DNA from 2 places in the Symbiobacterium ostreiconchae genome. Region 2 is predicted to be linked to the other one. Evidence: riboswitches for the same ligand, from Rfam matches in the RefSeq annotation. Region 2 holds a riboswitch; the other holds the start of a gene.
The links. A riboswitch is a leader RNA that binds a small molecule or an ion and turns the genes downstream of it on or off. The one in region 2 is predicted to bind cyclic di-AMP.

Region 1 (7,769 bases), 290 kb from region 2:
TCGCTCGGCTTCCCTCTTCTGCACTGTCTAGTTTTCAAGGTTCGAGATCCGCCGCCGCCCTCAGGCGACAGCTTTAACAGTTTATCATCCTCACCGGACCGGCGTCAACCACACAGATCTTTCCGCCTGGCCCGACCGCCGCCGCTCGAGGCTTGCCCTACCGGCGGCGACGTATAGTCTAGCCGAAAACAGGGTGATTCGTCAACACCCAACAGACGGCAATGCGCATCCATCGCGCTGCGACCAGGAGTGCTGCGCGACAGCAGTCGCTAACCCTGCCCTTCAACACGGCGGGCTCCCGCACGGGAGCCCGCCCGTCAGATTCAGCTTCTGCAGCGACTTCGCCTCTGAGGCTACAGCACGACGATGAAGAAGAAGATCACCATCAGGGCCAGCCCGAAGGGCACGCCCACCTTCGCCCACTCCCGCGAACCGATCTTGAGCTTGCTGGCCGACACGATGTTGGGGATGTTGCCGGGAATGAGCATACCGCCGCTGATCAGCAGGCCCATCAGGACCGCCTTCACCTGCGCCAGCTCCATGGCCGGGCTCAGCTCCGCGGCCGTCAGCGTCGCGTTGTCCAGGACCGCCGACAGCATGTTGATCCAGTACAGGGCCGTGCTCGGCAGGCCCAGGACGTACGTATCAATCAGTGGCTTAAAGCCGTCCCCCAGGAACGTCAGGGCCATTACGAAGAGGTAAATCTTCAGGGCCCGCACGATCACGTCCTTATAGCTCTCCCCGGCATCCTCCTGCTCACTCAGCCCGGGCCCTTCGGTCGCAGCAGCCGCCTCAGGCCGGCCCTTCAGGAAGAAGGCGCCGAAGATGCCCAGCACAACCACGGTCGGAATCACGTAGATGCCGATCGTCCGCACCAGGTACCAGAAGTCGCCGTTCATCTTGGAGACCGCAATGGTGGACAACGGCTCTCCCAGCGGCGTCAGGGCAGCCCCGAGGCCGATGCTGAAACACGCCAGAATAACGAAGTTAACCTCGGTTTTGCGGTCGAGCCGAAGGGCGCTGATGATCTCCACCAGCACCAGCGAGGCGATGATGGCCGTGATGACACTGGAGGCCAGGCCGAGAACGGTAATGACCAGGAATGCGAAGACCGGGAACGGCACCACCCGGAGGGCGGCGCGGATGCCCGCCTGCAGCTTGGTCTGAAACAGCTTGAACAGGATGCCGGCGATCAGGACGGCCGCCGTGATCATGACCGGCTCCTCGAGCGCCTTGAGGATCAGGTGCTGATCCATGATGCCGCTGATCAGCGAAGCCGCGACACCCATAATGAACAGGAAGATCTCCAACTGGTGCTCAACAGCCTTGAACGCGAACGGAAGGGTCAGAACCAAGAGCAGGATGACCACAAGCCCTGGAATAACGTATGCACCTGCCACGTCTTTGTCCTCCTCGATGTGAATCCTTTCCCATGATAGAACTGCTGCCGTGAGAGGGCAAGTGGCCTGTTCATTCGGGCGTGCAGCGGGCTAGAGCGCGCCGACCCACCGCTGGCCCGGGTTGAGGCTGCGGCTGCGGCCCATGAGGGCGAGCACGTCCTCCCGGCCATACCGCTCCCGGAAGAAGCTCCAATAGAGGAACTCTTCCTTAGAGGCAAAGGGCACGCCTCTGGGGCTCCGCTCGCCGCGGAACACCGCATCCGAAACCGCTTCCGCCGCGTAACGCTCCAGCAGCGGGGCAACCCCCGACCCGATGGCGAACTTCTGCTTCTCCCGCCAGACGATGTCCTGCGGCAGATACTGCTCTGCCACCCGCCGCAGAATCCACTTGCTCTCGCCGTCCCGACGCTTCAGACGGGGGTCAATCCGGAAAGCCAGGTCTACGACGGCGGTGTCCGTGAACGGCATCCGCCCCTCAAGGCCGTGGGCCTGGGTCATGCGGTCCACCCGCTGCAGGTTGGAGTTGTGCATGGCGGCCGTGATCTCGTACAGCTCCGCTCCCAGAGCTGCCGCATCGAGCTCAGCCAGATAATCATAGCCGCCGAACAGTTCGTCGGCGCCCTCGCCGGAGAGCACCACCTTCACGTGCTCCGCCGCCAGTTCCGACACATAATAGGTGGCCACGGCGCTGCGCACAAGCGCCGGGTCACACGACTCCAGGGCGTCGATCACGCGGGGAAGAGCAGAAGTGATCTCATCCTCCGACAGCACCCGCTCGTGGTGCCTGGTGCCCAGCTCTTCGGCCACCCTGCGCGCCTGCGCCAGGTCGGCCGATCCCTCCAGCCCCACCGCGAACGTGTGCAGCTCGCCCGTCACGTGCTGCCGTGCGAGGGCGGTGATCAGGCTGGAGTCGAGCCCGCCGCTGAGCAGGCAGCCCACCGGCACGTCCGCCGCGAGCTGCTTGCGAACCGCGTTGTGCAGCGCGTGATCGAGGGCGAGCACGACCTGGTCCGGATCGGTCAGTTCCCCGGTGTGCGCCGGAATCCGATCGTAAGCCTCTATCGGCTCCCCGACGCGCCACCGGTGTCCGGGTGGAAACGCCCGCACTTCTCTAGTCTCCCCAATCAGCGCCCTGATCTCTGACGCGAACAGGAAGTTGCCGGCGTCGTCCTCTCCCCAGTACAGCGGCTGGATGCCCAGCGGGTCGCGGGCGAGGAACAGCCCCTGCTGCTCGCCCCAGATCGCGATCGCGAACATGCCGTCCAGCCGCTCCACACAGGCCGGGCCGTACTCCTCGAACAGGTGCAGCACCACTTCGGCATCTGACTCGGTCTTGAACGCATGGCGCCCCTCCAGCTCCCGCCGGAGGGCGCGGTGGTTGTAGATGGCGCCGGTCATCGCCAGCCAGAGGCTGCCGTCCTCGTTGGACAGCGGCTGGCCACCGCCGGCAACGTCAACGGTGGCCAGTCGCACATGCCCCAGGCCGAAACCGGCTGTCGCAATCCAGATTCCCCGACCGTCGGGCCCCCGGTGCGCCTGTTTCTCCAGCATCCTCGCGATGCGGGCGTTGTCAGGTTTTCCGAGGATCCCAGCGATCCCACTCAATGCAGCGACCCCTCCTTACACGATTTCCTCCGCCATCAGGGCGGCGATCCGCTCCGCCTCGCTCACGACCCGGCCCGTGCGCCGGTCCACTGCACGGCACGCGCCGTCCGTGAAACGCACCGCCACCTCGCCCCTCGCCGCCGGGTTGCCCATCAGGTGGGGGGCATCCAGCAGGCCGATGCGGACGGCAGCCGCCAGCGTGGGCGCGTGGGTGAGGGGATCGTCGACGCCGACGGGCGCCAGGTCGGCGATCGCCTCCAGAAGCAGCCGGGCCTCCTGGACCAGCTCGGCCTTGCGGGCCTGCACCGCCTCGTCCTGCGTCATGTCCGGCAGGCCCTGCAGCGCGAGCTGAATGGCCCCGTGGACCACGTGGCACCCCTCGATGACGTCCTGGGCGGTGGCGGCATGGTGGTACTCGGAGTGCCCCACGACGTGCACGATGTCGGGCTTCACCGCCATCTGCAGGAAGGTCGACGCGGCCAGGTGCCCCTTGGCCCGGTCAAATCCCGCCGGCATCGAGGTCAGTCCGGTCCGGCACTCCCTCCAGATCCGGAAATGGGGTCCGGCCAGCGACTCGACCAGCTCCAGCTTGGCCAGCATCTTCGCCAGGTCCATCGCGGGGGAGGTGAGGGGCGGGTTGTTCCACATCAGCTGCTGGACGTAATCCGTGACGCCTGCCTGTTTGGCGTTGTAGGCCGCGATGTAGGCGGCAGCCACTGCGACCACGTCCGGGGCATCCCGCAGCGACCAGTGGTGGCTCTCATTCGACTCGACCGGAATGCCGCGTTCGGCATGCCACCGGAACACGGCCTGCACCTCCGGAATGGACTCCAGCAGCGGACGCTGCGAACGCCCGTCAAGCTGGCTGTACCAGAAGAGGGGCACCGCCGCCCAGGCGTTGTGAATGGTCTCGTGCAGCATCTCGGCCCAGGCCAGCTGGTCCCGGGTCCCGGCGTAGCAGCGCATCAGCGGGTAGTTGCCCGTCCGGGAGGCCGCATACAAGGCCCGCAGGTCGTCCGGCGTCCGGACGGGGACGCCGCCGGCCCCGTGCTCGCGCGGATCCATCTCCTCGGGCCGGAAGAAGTGCTCCTGCGCGTTCTGGTCGGTGCCCAGGCTGATGACGTCCAGCACCCCGGCCTCGCTGATCTGCCGGATCCCCTCCACCGTCGCCTCCACGGTGGGCTGCCCGAAGTGGTGCCGGAGGATCGGGAAGGGGCGCTTCCACAGGATGCGCTCCACCAGCGTCTGGGGCGGGATGCCCCCCGCTTTCTGCGTCGGCGCGCCGCGCAGGAAGTCCACGACCTCCTGCCAGTCGGACGACCCGCCGAAGACCGCGTCGAAGAACCCCAGGGCCCGGCCGTGCTCGGCGACCGGGTCGGTGGCGCCGAGCACCCAGCGGCGGCCCGCCTGCCCCCGCTCCCTCGCCGCCTGCGCCAGATGGGTCAGCACCGCGCGGCCCGACTCCGGCGTCAGCCGGTAGCCGACGGCGACGATCTCCGGGTCCCAGGCGGCCACCTCGTCCAGCAGCCGCTCCACCGGGACCGCCGGCCCCAGAAAGCGCACTTCGTATCCCAGCTGCTCGGCCATCTGCAGAAAACGGACCACGCCGCCCACGTGAACGTCGTCCCCGATGGCGGCTCCCATAATGCGTCGATTATACAAGATCCATCACATCTCCTTCCAGTGCATACTGGCAGATCTGCTCAGGCGCCCAGCCCGCCATGCCGAGCCGCTGCACCGTCCGGCCCGTCTCCCGGAAATCGACGCCGCAGACGCCGTTGGCGATCTGGATCAGCGCGTCGGTAAGGGGCGTCGGCACGCCGCAGGCGGCGCCCAGCGAGGCGATGGGCACGAGTCCGGTCGGCACGTCCTCCCAGAGGTACCGGTGGCGCAGCCTCGCCGGAGCCCCGACGTCCGCGTACGCCTGGGTAGCCTGAATCGCCTCGTACAGGGTGGGGCGCTCCACGCCGTAGGCCTCGGCCAGCCACTCCCGGGCAGTCAGCGCGCCGACCCCCAGGGCGCGGGCCACCGACACCCGCTCGTGGTCCAGCTGCTCCAGCAGCGCAGCCACCGAGGGCGTGATGCCGTCCACGTAGTGGCGGAAGGCGCCTCCGGTGGACTCGATGCGCCCCGCGTTCAACAGGGTGACGCCGGGGTGGAAGATGGCGCCCACGTTGTCCAGCGAAGTCTTCCAGACCCAGCGGGCCGGCATGAACTGGGGGAATGCGGGCTTGATCCCCTCCAGCAGTTCGCCCGTCCGCGACGCGGGCAGCGCGGCCGCCAGCACCTGGCGCTTGATGCCGTGGATGCGGGCGTGGAACGGGCCGGTCTTGCGGCTTGCATACAGGAACGTCTGCGCCTCGCCGACGATCACGTCGGCGGTGCAGCCGGCCTCCCGTATGGCGTGCCTGAACTCAATCGCGCCCGCGGTGCGGCCGGGGAGCAGGAGGATCCGCTGCCCGTCCCGCAGGTAAGGCGCGCACCTCGTGGCGATCTCCCGGTGCGCCGATGCAGGCAGCACGACCAGCACGACATCCGCCGCTTCCAGGGCCGCCTCCAGGCTGTAGGCGACCTGCACCGGGCCGAAGCCCTCCACCTGGCCTTCGAGGAAGACACCCCCGGCGGCGTCGATCGGCTCCAGCGTCTCGGGATTACGGGCCCAGAGCGCAACAGGGAATCCCATGACTCCGAGGTGGCCGGCCATGGCGAGCCCGCCGTGTCCGGCTCCGATCACGCAGTAGCGCAGCACGGTCTCCTCCCTCCTCAATGCCTTGGTTACTGGCATCCAGCCAGGCTTGGGGGAACGGAGAAGGCGCCGACCGAGTCGGCCGGCGCCCGCCTGAAAGCACAGCAAAGCTGAAGGTCTGGTGACCCCTCTACTTATGTATAGACAGCAATGACAAGGGCCCACCACCTTAGCCACGCTTACGAGGTTAGCTGACGGACTCGGGGCGCCAAAGCGTGCCCCTACGCATCCTCCTTCCGGCCTGGGCCGGAGCCTCGGTGCGATTCGCCCCAGGAATGTGGTTCCCCCGTTCCCCGCTTGCGCGGAGATTCAGCGATCAGGCGGGTCCAGCACTATTCCGTTACCACAAGCGAGACTATTCTACCAGGGCGCCGGAAACGTCGTCAAGATCGACAATGGCAATCCAGCCTGTCCATTTTTTGCCCCCCACTTCACGGCGGCCGACCGGCTCCGCCGGGAGGCGCCGTCGCAGCGTTTTCCCCCGGTTTCACGGCGGCCGACCGGCTCCGCCGGGAGGCGCCGTGGCAGCGCCTTCCCAATGCCAGGGGGTGGGGTGTGGGGAGGGGGGCTCCCGCCCCCCTCCCCACTTTGGATCAAAACGCCGGAATCACCGCGCCCCCGTAGGTCTCGTGGATGAACGCCGCGACAGCCTCAGACTGCAGCAGCTCCACCAGCTTCTTGATCTCAGGCCGGTCCTCATCCCCGCGGCGCACGGCGACGATGTTGGCGTAGGGATTGTCCTCCGCCGACTCCCGGGCCAGCACGTTGGCCTTCACGCCCAGGTTTTTCTCGGCGTCCAGGTAGTAGTTCGTGTTGATCACCGCGGCGTCCACATCCTGCAGGCTGCGGGGCAGGTACTCGGCCTGCAGCATCTGGATCTTCAGGTTCTTCGGGTTGGCCACCACGTCGTTGGGCGTCGCCTCGACGCCGACCCCCTCGGCCAGCTCAATCAGCCCGTGGTCGGCCAGCAGCTTCAGCGCCCGGCCGCCGTTGGTGGGGTCGTCGGGAATGGAGATCGTGGCCCCGTCAGGCAGCTGGTCCAGGCTGGTCAGATCCAGCGAGTAGAGGCCCAACGGCTCCAGGTGGACGGCGCCGACCGAGACCAGATCCAGGCCGCGCTTGGAGGAGAAGTCCTCGAGGTACGGCACGTGCTGGAAATAGTTGGCGTCCAGGCTGCCGTCGGCCAGGGCCAGGTTCGGCTGCACGTAGTCCGTGAAGACCACGATGTCCAGCTTGATCCCCTCCGCCTCGGCAGCATCCTTGATGAACTCCAGGATCTCAGAGTGGGGCGTGACCGTCGCGCCGACCTTCAGCGTGACCGGCTCCGTCGTCTGCTCCTGCCCCTGGTCCTGGGTCTGCTCCGGGGCCTGCTGCGCACCCTGTTCCCCCTGGGCAGGAGACTGCTTGGCGCCACCGCAGCCGGCCAACACGCCCAAAGCCAGGGCGAAAGCCAGTACGAGACTCACGAAACGCTTCATACGCTCAACCTCCTGCTGTCCCGAAATGCTATTTATGCGTAAACCTGTTGGCCAGGCTGTCGCCGATCCACTGCATGACCTGCACCATGATGACCAGGATCACCAGGCTCACGTACATGACGTCATGCTCATACCGGGCGTAGCCCCACTTCACGGCCACGTCGCCCAGTCCCCCGCCGCCGATGGCGCCGGCCATCGCGGAGTAGCCGACCACGTTGACCAGCATGAGAGCGGTGCCCCGCACCAGCGACGGCCGGGCTTCGGCCAGGAGCACCTTCGTGACCACCTGCCAGTTGGAGGAGCCCATGGCCAGCGCCGCCTCGATCAGGCCGGGGCTGACCTCGTGGAGCGCCTGCTCCACCACCCGCCCCATGAACGGCACCGCCGCGACCACCAGCGGGACGATGGCCGCCGTCGTGCCGATGGAAACGCCGACGATCGCTCTCGTGAGCGGGCTGACTGCGACCATCAGAATCACGAACGGGGTCGACCGTCCGATGTTGACGAGAACGCCAAGGGTGCGGTTGAGCGCCGGCCTCT
Region 2 (7,769 bases):
CCGGGCAGTGCGGATGTACGGCTCCCGCATCACCTCATCGAGTCCGGTGACCACCAGCCGGGCCGTGTAGGCCATGGGACCCAGGCTCAGCGCCAGCAGGGGCAGGAGCCACCCGCGCTCGCCGCCCTGGGGGCCCAGCACCGAGTACAGCCGGATGCCGAACTCCCGGTGCGTCCAGATGGTCAGCAGCTGCAGCATGATCACCGCCAGGAAGTCCGGCACCGCCATGCCCGCCACGGTGAGACCCAGTGAGGTCCCCCGGAACCACCCCCTGCGCAGGCTGAGCAGGCCGAGCACCATCCCGGCGGCCATGCCCAGCCCCAGCGCCCGGGTGAGCAGCCGCAGCGAGACGAGGGTGCGCTCCCGCACCAGGGCCAGGACGTCATAGGTGACTTCCACGGCACCCCCGAACCGCCACTCCCAGGTGGTGTCCGTCAGCTCGCCCGAGACGAGCCCGCGCAGGTAGCCGAGCACCGCGTTCCGGTACTGGGAAAACGACCAGACGGCGCGCGGCGGTGCAGCCGCCGGCGGGGGATCGATGATGAACGGCTGCATGGGTTCCGTACGGACGCCCCAGACCACGCCCACCGGCAGGTCGCCCGCCTCGATCCAGACCACGCCGGCAGGAAGCCAGGTCAGGCCGACCACCAGCAGACCGGCGGCCAGCATCATGCCGAGGCGGCTGAACCAGAGGCGTACTACGTCGCGCATGTGGAATCACCTCTCAGCCCCTGTGTGGAATAGGACGGTGGGCAGACTGCTTGCGTTCGATATACATTTAATGTGTTGAATTCGCATACCGGAACTCGTTTGCGTCAACACAAGTAGGGGTCCCGGCCGCCGCTGCAGCCGGGACCCTCCGTCCGCTGCGGTTCCGCCGCCTCTACAGGTTGGACCGCAGCGTATCCAGAAACTCCTTCGATTTCAACCGCCGCTCCGTCCGCGCCAGGATGTAGGCCGAGAGCGCCCGGTCGACCTCCCCCGCCACCTCGCCCGCGAGGCGGATCATGTGCGCACGGCGGATGTCGCCGTCCAGGAGCCGCTTCATGCTCTCCAGGGCCCCCAGCGACAGCCGCATCGCGCCTTCCCCCTCGTCTGAGCACTGCGGGCAGAGCACGCCGCCCAGGACCGGGGCGAAGCGCGCGCGGCCGCCCTGCTGCACCTCTCCTGCCCCGCAGCCGACGCACGCCCCCAGGCTGGGGCGGAACCCGAGCATCGAAAGCAGTTTCAGTTCAAAGGCCCGCAGCAGCGGCTCGGGGGCCCGGTCGGGCTCGGCGAACAGGTGCAGGCTGGTCAGGAGCAGCAGGAAGGGCGCCTCCTGCCGCTGCCGCTCCGGCAGCAGCGTGTCCACCAGCTCGCAGGCGTACGTGGCGTAGGCCATGCGCACCAGGTCCTCCCGCAGCCCCCGGAAGGACTCCACGATCTCCACCTGGCTCAGCGTGTCGAGGCTGCGGCCCGAGAAGAGCTGGGCCCGCACGTGCGAGAACAGCTGCGTCGCCGCGGCGAACCGGTTCCGTGGGCGCCGGGCGCCCCTGGCCACCGCCTCCACCTTTCCCTCCTCACGGGTCAGCAGCACGACGATCTTGTCCGCTTCCTGGAAATTGCGCACCCGGATAACAATACCATCGACGTTGTACAGTGCCACGTCGCCACCTCCGCCGTCCTGCACTCATCATAACACGCGATGTGACGCCGGTCACTTTGCGCCTGGGGCGGAAAGGGGATACTGAGAATGAATCTCACCGCAATAGGAGGGGGTCGCCATGTCTTCACCGCCGCGGCCGAACCCGGTCCGCTTCCCCCTGCTGCTTCTCGGCATCTTCACCCTGCTCGCCGCGCTGTGGGCCGGCATGCTGCGCATCGGGCTGGCGCTGCCCCCGCTGAGCCCCACGCTTTCCGGCGGCCACGGCCCGCTTATGATCGCCGGCTTCCTGGGCACCGTCATCGGGCTGGAACGGGCGGTGGCCATGGGACGGCCGTGGATGTTCGCGGCGCCCGCCCTCGCCGCCGCGGGAGGTCTGCTGATCATCTTCGGGGCGCCGCCCGCCGCGGGCGCCCTCAGCATTGCCCTGAGCAGCGCCGTCCTCATCCTGGTCTTCACCCAGATCGTCCGGCTTCAGCCCATGCTCTTCAACTACGTCATGACGCTGGCGGCAGCCGTCTGGCTGATCGGCAACCTTTTCTGGCTCTTCGGCACGCCCGTCACGCACGTGGTCCCGGCCTGGGCCGGGTTCCTCGTGCTGACCATCGCGGGTGAGCGGCTGGAGCTGGCGCGCCTCGTCCGCATCCCCCGGGCCGGCACCGCCGCCTTCCTCGCCGTGCTCGCGGTGATCACCGCGGGCGCGTTCCTCGCGCCGTCCAACTACAGCCTGGGCTGGCGGGTGACCGGCCTTGGCCTGGCCGCCCTCTCGCTCTGGCTGCTCCGGTACGACATCGCGCGGCGCACCGTGCGGGCCCGGGGGCTGACCCGCTTCATCGCGCACTGCATGCTGGCGGGGTACCTCTGGCTGCTGGCGGGCGGGCTCATCGCGGCCTGGCACGGCTTCATCTACGGCGGCGTCTACGACGCGGCCCTGCACGCGCTGTTCCTCGGCTTCGTCTTCAGCATGATCTTCGGCCACGCGCCCGTGATCTTCCCGGCGGTGCTGGGTGTGCGCATGGTCTACACCCCCTGGTTCTACAGCCACCTGGTCCTGCTGCACGCCTCGCTGCTGCTGCGGGTGGGCGCAGGGCTCCTGGAGTGGCTGCCCGGCCGCCAGTGGGCGGTCGTCCTCAACGTCATCGCCCTGCTCCTCTTCCTCTTCCACACCGTGCGGTCGGTGCGCCGGAAGCCGGACCCACGAATGGGCACTTAGTTCGGACATGTTCTGTTGCATATGTGCGACTGTCGTGTTATAACCGAAGATAAAGATGCAGCGTATGGAGGTGGGGCATCGACCCACCTCTCTCCACGTATGGGGCCCCCCTGAGCTGGAGGGAGTGATACGGTGGCCCGGACCAGTCCTCTCGAACAGCAGAAGCGGCGGCTGCTGCTCGTCGCGCTTCCCGCGGCCTCAGCGGCGGCACTGCTGGAGTGGCTGCTCCACAGGGGAGGTGGCCAGCAGCCTCCGGGCCTCCTCCTCGGAGGCGCCGCCCTCACCCTCCTGCTGGCTCTCTTGCTCTGGCGGCGGCGGCGCAGCCTGCGGTTCGTGGAGACCGTTCTGACGACCAGCATCGTCGTCGGGCTGTTTGTGCTGCTCTACCTGGGGCTGTTCACCGCCGACTCGCTGGCGCTGCAGCGATTCGCCAGCCTGAGCCCGTGGATCTCCGTCTCGCTGGTGGGGCTCGTCCTGGTCAACGGCTCCCGGCTGGCGCCCTGGATCTGTACAGGCATCTACCTGGGCCTGCTCACCGTGGGGCTGGTCCACCTGTTCAGGATCGGACCCGAGGGGGCGCGGCCGCTCCTCCTGGGGCCGCTGGCCCAGTTCTATCTGGCCAACGCGGTGCTGCTGTGGGTGCTGCACATCTGGTCGGGGCTGCAGCAGCAGCACCACCGGACGCAGGAGATTGCCCGGTCGCTGGCCAGCCTGGCGCACACCGATCCGCTGCTGGGGATTCCCAACCGCCGGCAGATGCAGGCCCTCATCGAGCAGGAGATCCGGTGTGCCGAGGCGGGCGGGCACCCGGCCACACTGATCATGTTCGACGTGGACCGCTTCAAGGAGGTCAACGACGTCTACGGCCACGAGACGGGCGATGCGGCGCTGCGCGCGGTCACCACCGTGGTGCGCCAGGCCCTGCGCGCCACCGACCACTTCGGGCGATGGGGCGGCGACGAGTTCGTCATCCTGGCCCGCGTCCACGAGACGGCGCAGGCGTACCAGCTGGCCCAGCGCATCGGCGATGCCGTCCACCAGAAGCTGAGCGAACGCTTTTTCCGGGTGACCATCAGCCTGGGCGTGGCGCCCTACCACCCCGGCGACACCGTGGCGTCGTGGGTCAACCGGGCCGATGCGGCCATGTACAGGGCCAAGGAGTCCGGCCGGAACCGGGTGGTGGTGGGGTCGTAGCCATGCCGCAACGCCAAAGCGGTGGGAAAAGGAAAACCGTGGACCGGTGCACGCCGGACCACGGTTTTGTGATTTGCCCACCGGTCTACGCGCCCTGCTCCGGGAGCCCCGTCACGATGGCCACGCCCGCACTGGCGCCGATGCGAGTGGCGCCGGCCTCGATCATGGCCAGGGCGGTGGCCAGGTCCCGGACGCCGCCGGAGGCCTTCACCCCCATGGCGGGACCGACGGTGCGGCGCATGAGGGCCACGTCGTGAACCGTGGCGCCGCCCGCCCCGAAGCCGGTGGAGGTCTTGACGAAGTCGGCGCCGGCCTCCTGCGCGAGCTGGCAGGCAAGCACCTTCTCGTCATCGGTCAGCAGCCCGGTCTCGATGATCACCTTCACCAGCCCCTCGCCGGCCACGGCCGAGACCACGGACTTGATGTCGTTCAGCACCACGTCACGCTGGCCGGACTTCAGGGCGCCGACGTTGATGACCATATCGACCTCCCGTGCCCCGCGGGCCACGGCATCCTCCGCCTCCACCGCCTTGATTTCGCTGCGGTTCGCCCCCAGCGGAAAGCCGATCACGGTGCACACCCGCACGTCCGTCCCGCGGAGCAGCTCCGCGCACAGCGGCACCCAGTGCGGGTTCACGCATACCGACATGAACTGATGCTCCCGCGCCTCTGCGCAGAGCTGGCGAATCTGCGCCTCGGTGGCGTCGGGCTTCAGCAGCGTGTGATCGATCATCTTGGCCAGTTCCCTGCGCGTGATGCGCCTCGCATCCATGGCGTTCAACCTCCTCGTGCCCGGGCAGCAAGGCTCTGCAGCATAGTCTTCCCGGTTCATGGTGAGGTTCGTTGGCGCTTCCGCGATCACCTGCACGGGGCTGCCAGCCCTGGAAACCGCCGCTGGGCTCCAGGAGATCTGTAACATTATCACCACACATTATACATGGACCTAGTGAAGTGACATGCGTTACCCTATTAGACGACTTCGGTCAGACCATAAACGCTGAGTTCCTTAACGGAAACGGGGGACCCACTTTTCTCCAAGGGGCTAAGCGCAGTGCTGGCACTGCCCGGGCGACACTCCTGCCTCCCGCGCCCGACAGCTAACCCCGTAAGCGTTGCAGGAGGACAACAGCTCCTCCCTGACTGTGGCATCGCCAAGTCACGACTGGAAAAGGAGGAGGAACCATGCGCTTTTCGAAGATCAAGGGTCTTGCCCTGGCGCTCGCAGCCGTGGCTGCCGCGCTGATGGTGTCGGCTCCGGCCTCCGCGGCGACGACCTACGTCACCGCTTGCAAGACGCCTGTGTACTACACGACGTCGAACCTGGGGAACCGCTACGTCATCAAGCTGAACGTGCGCTGGACCGCGCCGCAGACCACCCAGACCCAGTGGCGGATCGTGCAGACGCCGCAGCCTGCGGTGAAGCAGCCGCAGCCGACGCAGCAGCCGACGCCCGTGACCCCGCAGCCGCAGCCGCCGAAGCAGACCGAGCAGCCCAAGCTCCAGCAGCAGCCCTCGACTCCGCAGACCCAGGACACCGCCGGCCTGACGACGGCCGAGCAGCAGATGCTGAACCTGGTCAACCAGGAGCGGGCCAAGGCGGGCCTGAAGCCGCTGCAGGCCGACGCGCAGCTGACGAAGCTGGCCCGGATGAAGAGCCAGGACATGATCAACCGGGGCTACTTCGACCACAACTCGCCGACCTACGGCTCGCCGTTTGACATGATGAAGAGCTACGGCGTCTCGTACCGCACCGCGGGCGAGAACATCGCCGGCAACCGGTCGGTTCAGGCGGCCCACACCGCCCTGATGAACTCGTCCGGCCACCGGGCCAACATCCTGAACCCGAACTACACCCACATCGGCATCGGGATCGTCGAGGGTGGCCCGTACGGGATGATGTTCACGCAGATGTTCGTGGGGCGGTAACTTAACGAGGCACCCTCAAGTAGGGTGCCTCTTAAATCTGTACCCGCGTCCTTTCCTACAGCGTGTTAGGAACTGTTGAAAGAGGTGTTGAGTGTTCGTCAACGAAACAGTTAACACGTCACACACTATTGAAGGTCTTTTAGCGGAGTGGAGACCTAGATGAAACATGTCTGGGAACAGCTGTCGATGTTTGAAAGCCAGGACTTGTGCCGCCGGTTCTATAAGGCAATGCACGGACGTGAACTATCGGCTGGAAAGGCCTCCGAAATCTGTGCCCACTTCTCACACGGACGGGCATATTTCGAGAGTGCCGCTGGAGCTACCGACACCGTTCGTCCCCTATTGCTTTATTATGGCGTGCAAGCACTGTCCAGAGGCTTGATTCTATTTCTGGACCCTAAGATGCGAGAATCAGGGCTAACACCGTCTCATGGCCTACAAACAGATTCTTGGACTAGCGTCCTTTCCAGGGGAATTGAACACGTCAGCGAACTACGGCTGAGACCTTCCAAAGGCACGTTCACGGAATTGGTTCGCATTACCCATAACGTGGACATTGCGGTATTAAGCCATGGTAGTCAAGCTTTCTCAGGGTCAGCATCTATCCCGGAGGAGTTTCGACCGACACTGCGAGAGGTGCTCTCCAGGATCCCAGAACTTTGGGTTCTTTATGAAGCAACGTTCAGGGAACATGCCTCGTGCTTCTTGGTTCACATTCATCCTACCTTGCAGAATCCCAGTCTAGCGGAGATCGTTTTTCCTCTCAAACAGAACGGCGTGCTAGACATCGAGGAGCTAGCCGGACGTTTAAGAATCCCTCCAGACGTCCACCTTTACGAAACTGATTACTTCACCCGGCAGGAAGTTGTCCGGGTGCCTGCACTTAGAGTTACTTGGGGTTCTTGGCACGATATGTTACATATGGTAAGCAGCCAAGACGGCGATACTTACGTGATTGCCCCCTTCTCTTCCGGCGAACGACTATCTCAACTAACCCTCTATTTCGCGGCAGCCTTTACACTCGGGATGTTGGTCCGCTATCATCCCACAACCTGGACTCAGATGCTAATGAGGGGCAACGGCGACTATGTAGTGCCTTTAATAAAGGCGACAATACGTGCCGTCGAATCCAGGTTTCCTGAACTTGTGTTCTGGTCACTCACGGGTCATCAGGACTCACAGTGAAATCTGTCACTTGCCCTCAAGCAGAAACCTCGTGTTCTGCTCCTTGCAGGGAGGGCGACAACGAACCATCCACCGCTTGGTGCACGCAGGAGAGATCATAAGACGCACTCAGTTCTAGAGAGTTTTTCCTTGACCCTGAGTCTTACATATGCGGAGACTGCTCCTATCTAGGGGGCTAGCTTGGTCACGGAACGCCGAGCACGGGTAGCTGTACGTCTAGCTCAAGTTTCACGCGAACAACTCGACATTCGTGGTGTTAAAAGGGCGTATGGGTAGGGAGTGGCCCGGTTCAGGGTAATCTCAGCTCCAGCCAGGGGAGTACCCCGGCTGAACACCAACCGCAGCGTGTCGCCGAGGCACCGAATGGTTGCTCGGCACCGGGCCGCTACTCGTACCAAGAGTCGACTCCCCGCCTCGGCCAGTTTGGGCGAGTTCGTGCTCAGAAACCGCCAAGCCCAGCGCACCAGGTTGAAGGCGAACAAGACCAGCTGCGTGAAGGCGGCGTTGGCCTCATACTTCCGCATCCGAGGAGTACCAAAGTGGAACGTTCCCTTCCACTCCTGGAACCCGGCTTCGATGGTCTGCCGTCCATGGTAGAGCTTGACGACC

Region 1: another riboswitch for cyclic di-AMP. It lies ahead of ACZ5UM_RS06275 (NAD/NADP octopine/nopaline dehydrogenase family protein); the one in region 2 lies ahead of ACZ5UM_RS07720 (CAP domain-containing protein).

What each region holds. Positions count from the first base shown of each region.
Region 1 is NZ_AP042454.1:1,266,019-1,273,787, reverse strand. Features, by position in the region: gene ACZ5UM_RS06290 (DUF1646 family protein) at 354-1,400, opposite strand; gene asnB (asparagine synthase B) at 1,491-3,005, opposite strand; gene ACZ5UM_RS06280 (cobalamin B12-binding domain-containing protein) at 3,021-4,667, opposite strand; gene ACZ5UM_RS06275 (NAD/NADP octopine/nopaline dehydrogenase family protein) at 4,660-5,754, opposite strand; cyclic di-AMP (ydaO/yuaA leader) riboswitch at 5,913-6,076, opposite strand; gene ACZ5UM_RS06270 (MetQ/NlpA family ABC transporter substrate-binding protein) at 6,345-7,229, opposite strand; gene ACZ5UM_RS06265 (methionine ABC transporter permease) at 7,258-7,769, opposite strand, start outside.
Region 2 is NZ_AP042454.1:1,554,029-1,561,797, reverse strand. Features, by position in the region: gene ACZ5UM_RS07745 (ABC transporter permease subunit) at 1-711, opposite strand, end outside; gene recO (DNA repair protein RecO) at 884-1,645, opposite strand; gene ACZ5UM_RS07735 (hypothetical protein) at 1,764-2,855, shown strand; gene ACZ5UM_RS07730 (GGDEF domain-containing protein) at 2,988-4,049, shown strand; gene deoC (deoxyribose-phosphate aldolase) at 4,135-4,821, opposite strand; cyclic di-AMP (ydaO/yuaA leader) riboswitch at 5,035-5,175, shown strand; gene ACZ5UM_RS07720 (CAP domain-containing protein) at 5,232-5,975, shown strand; gene ACZ5UM_RS07715 (YaaC family protein) at 6,135-7,160, shown strand; gene ACZ5UM_RS07710 (transposase) at 7,382-7,769, opposite strand, start outside.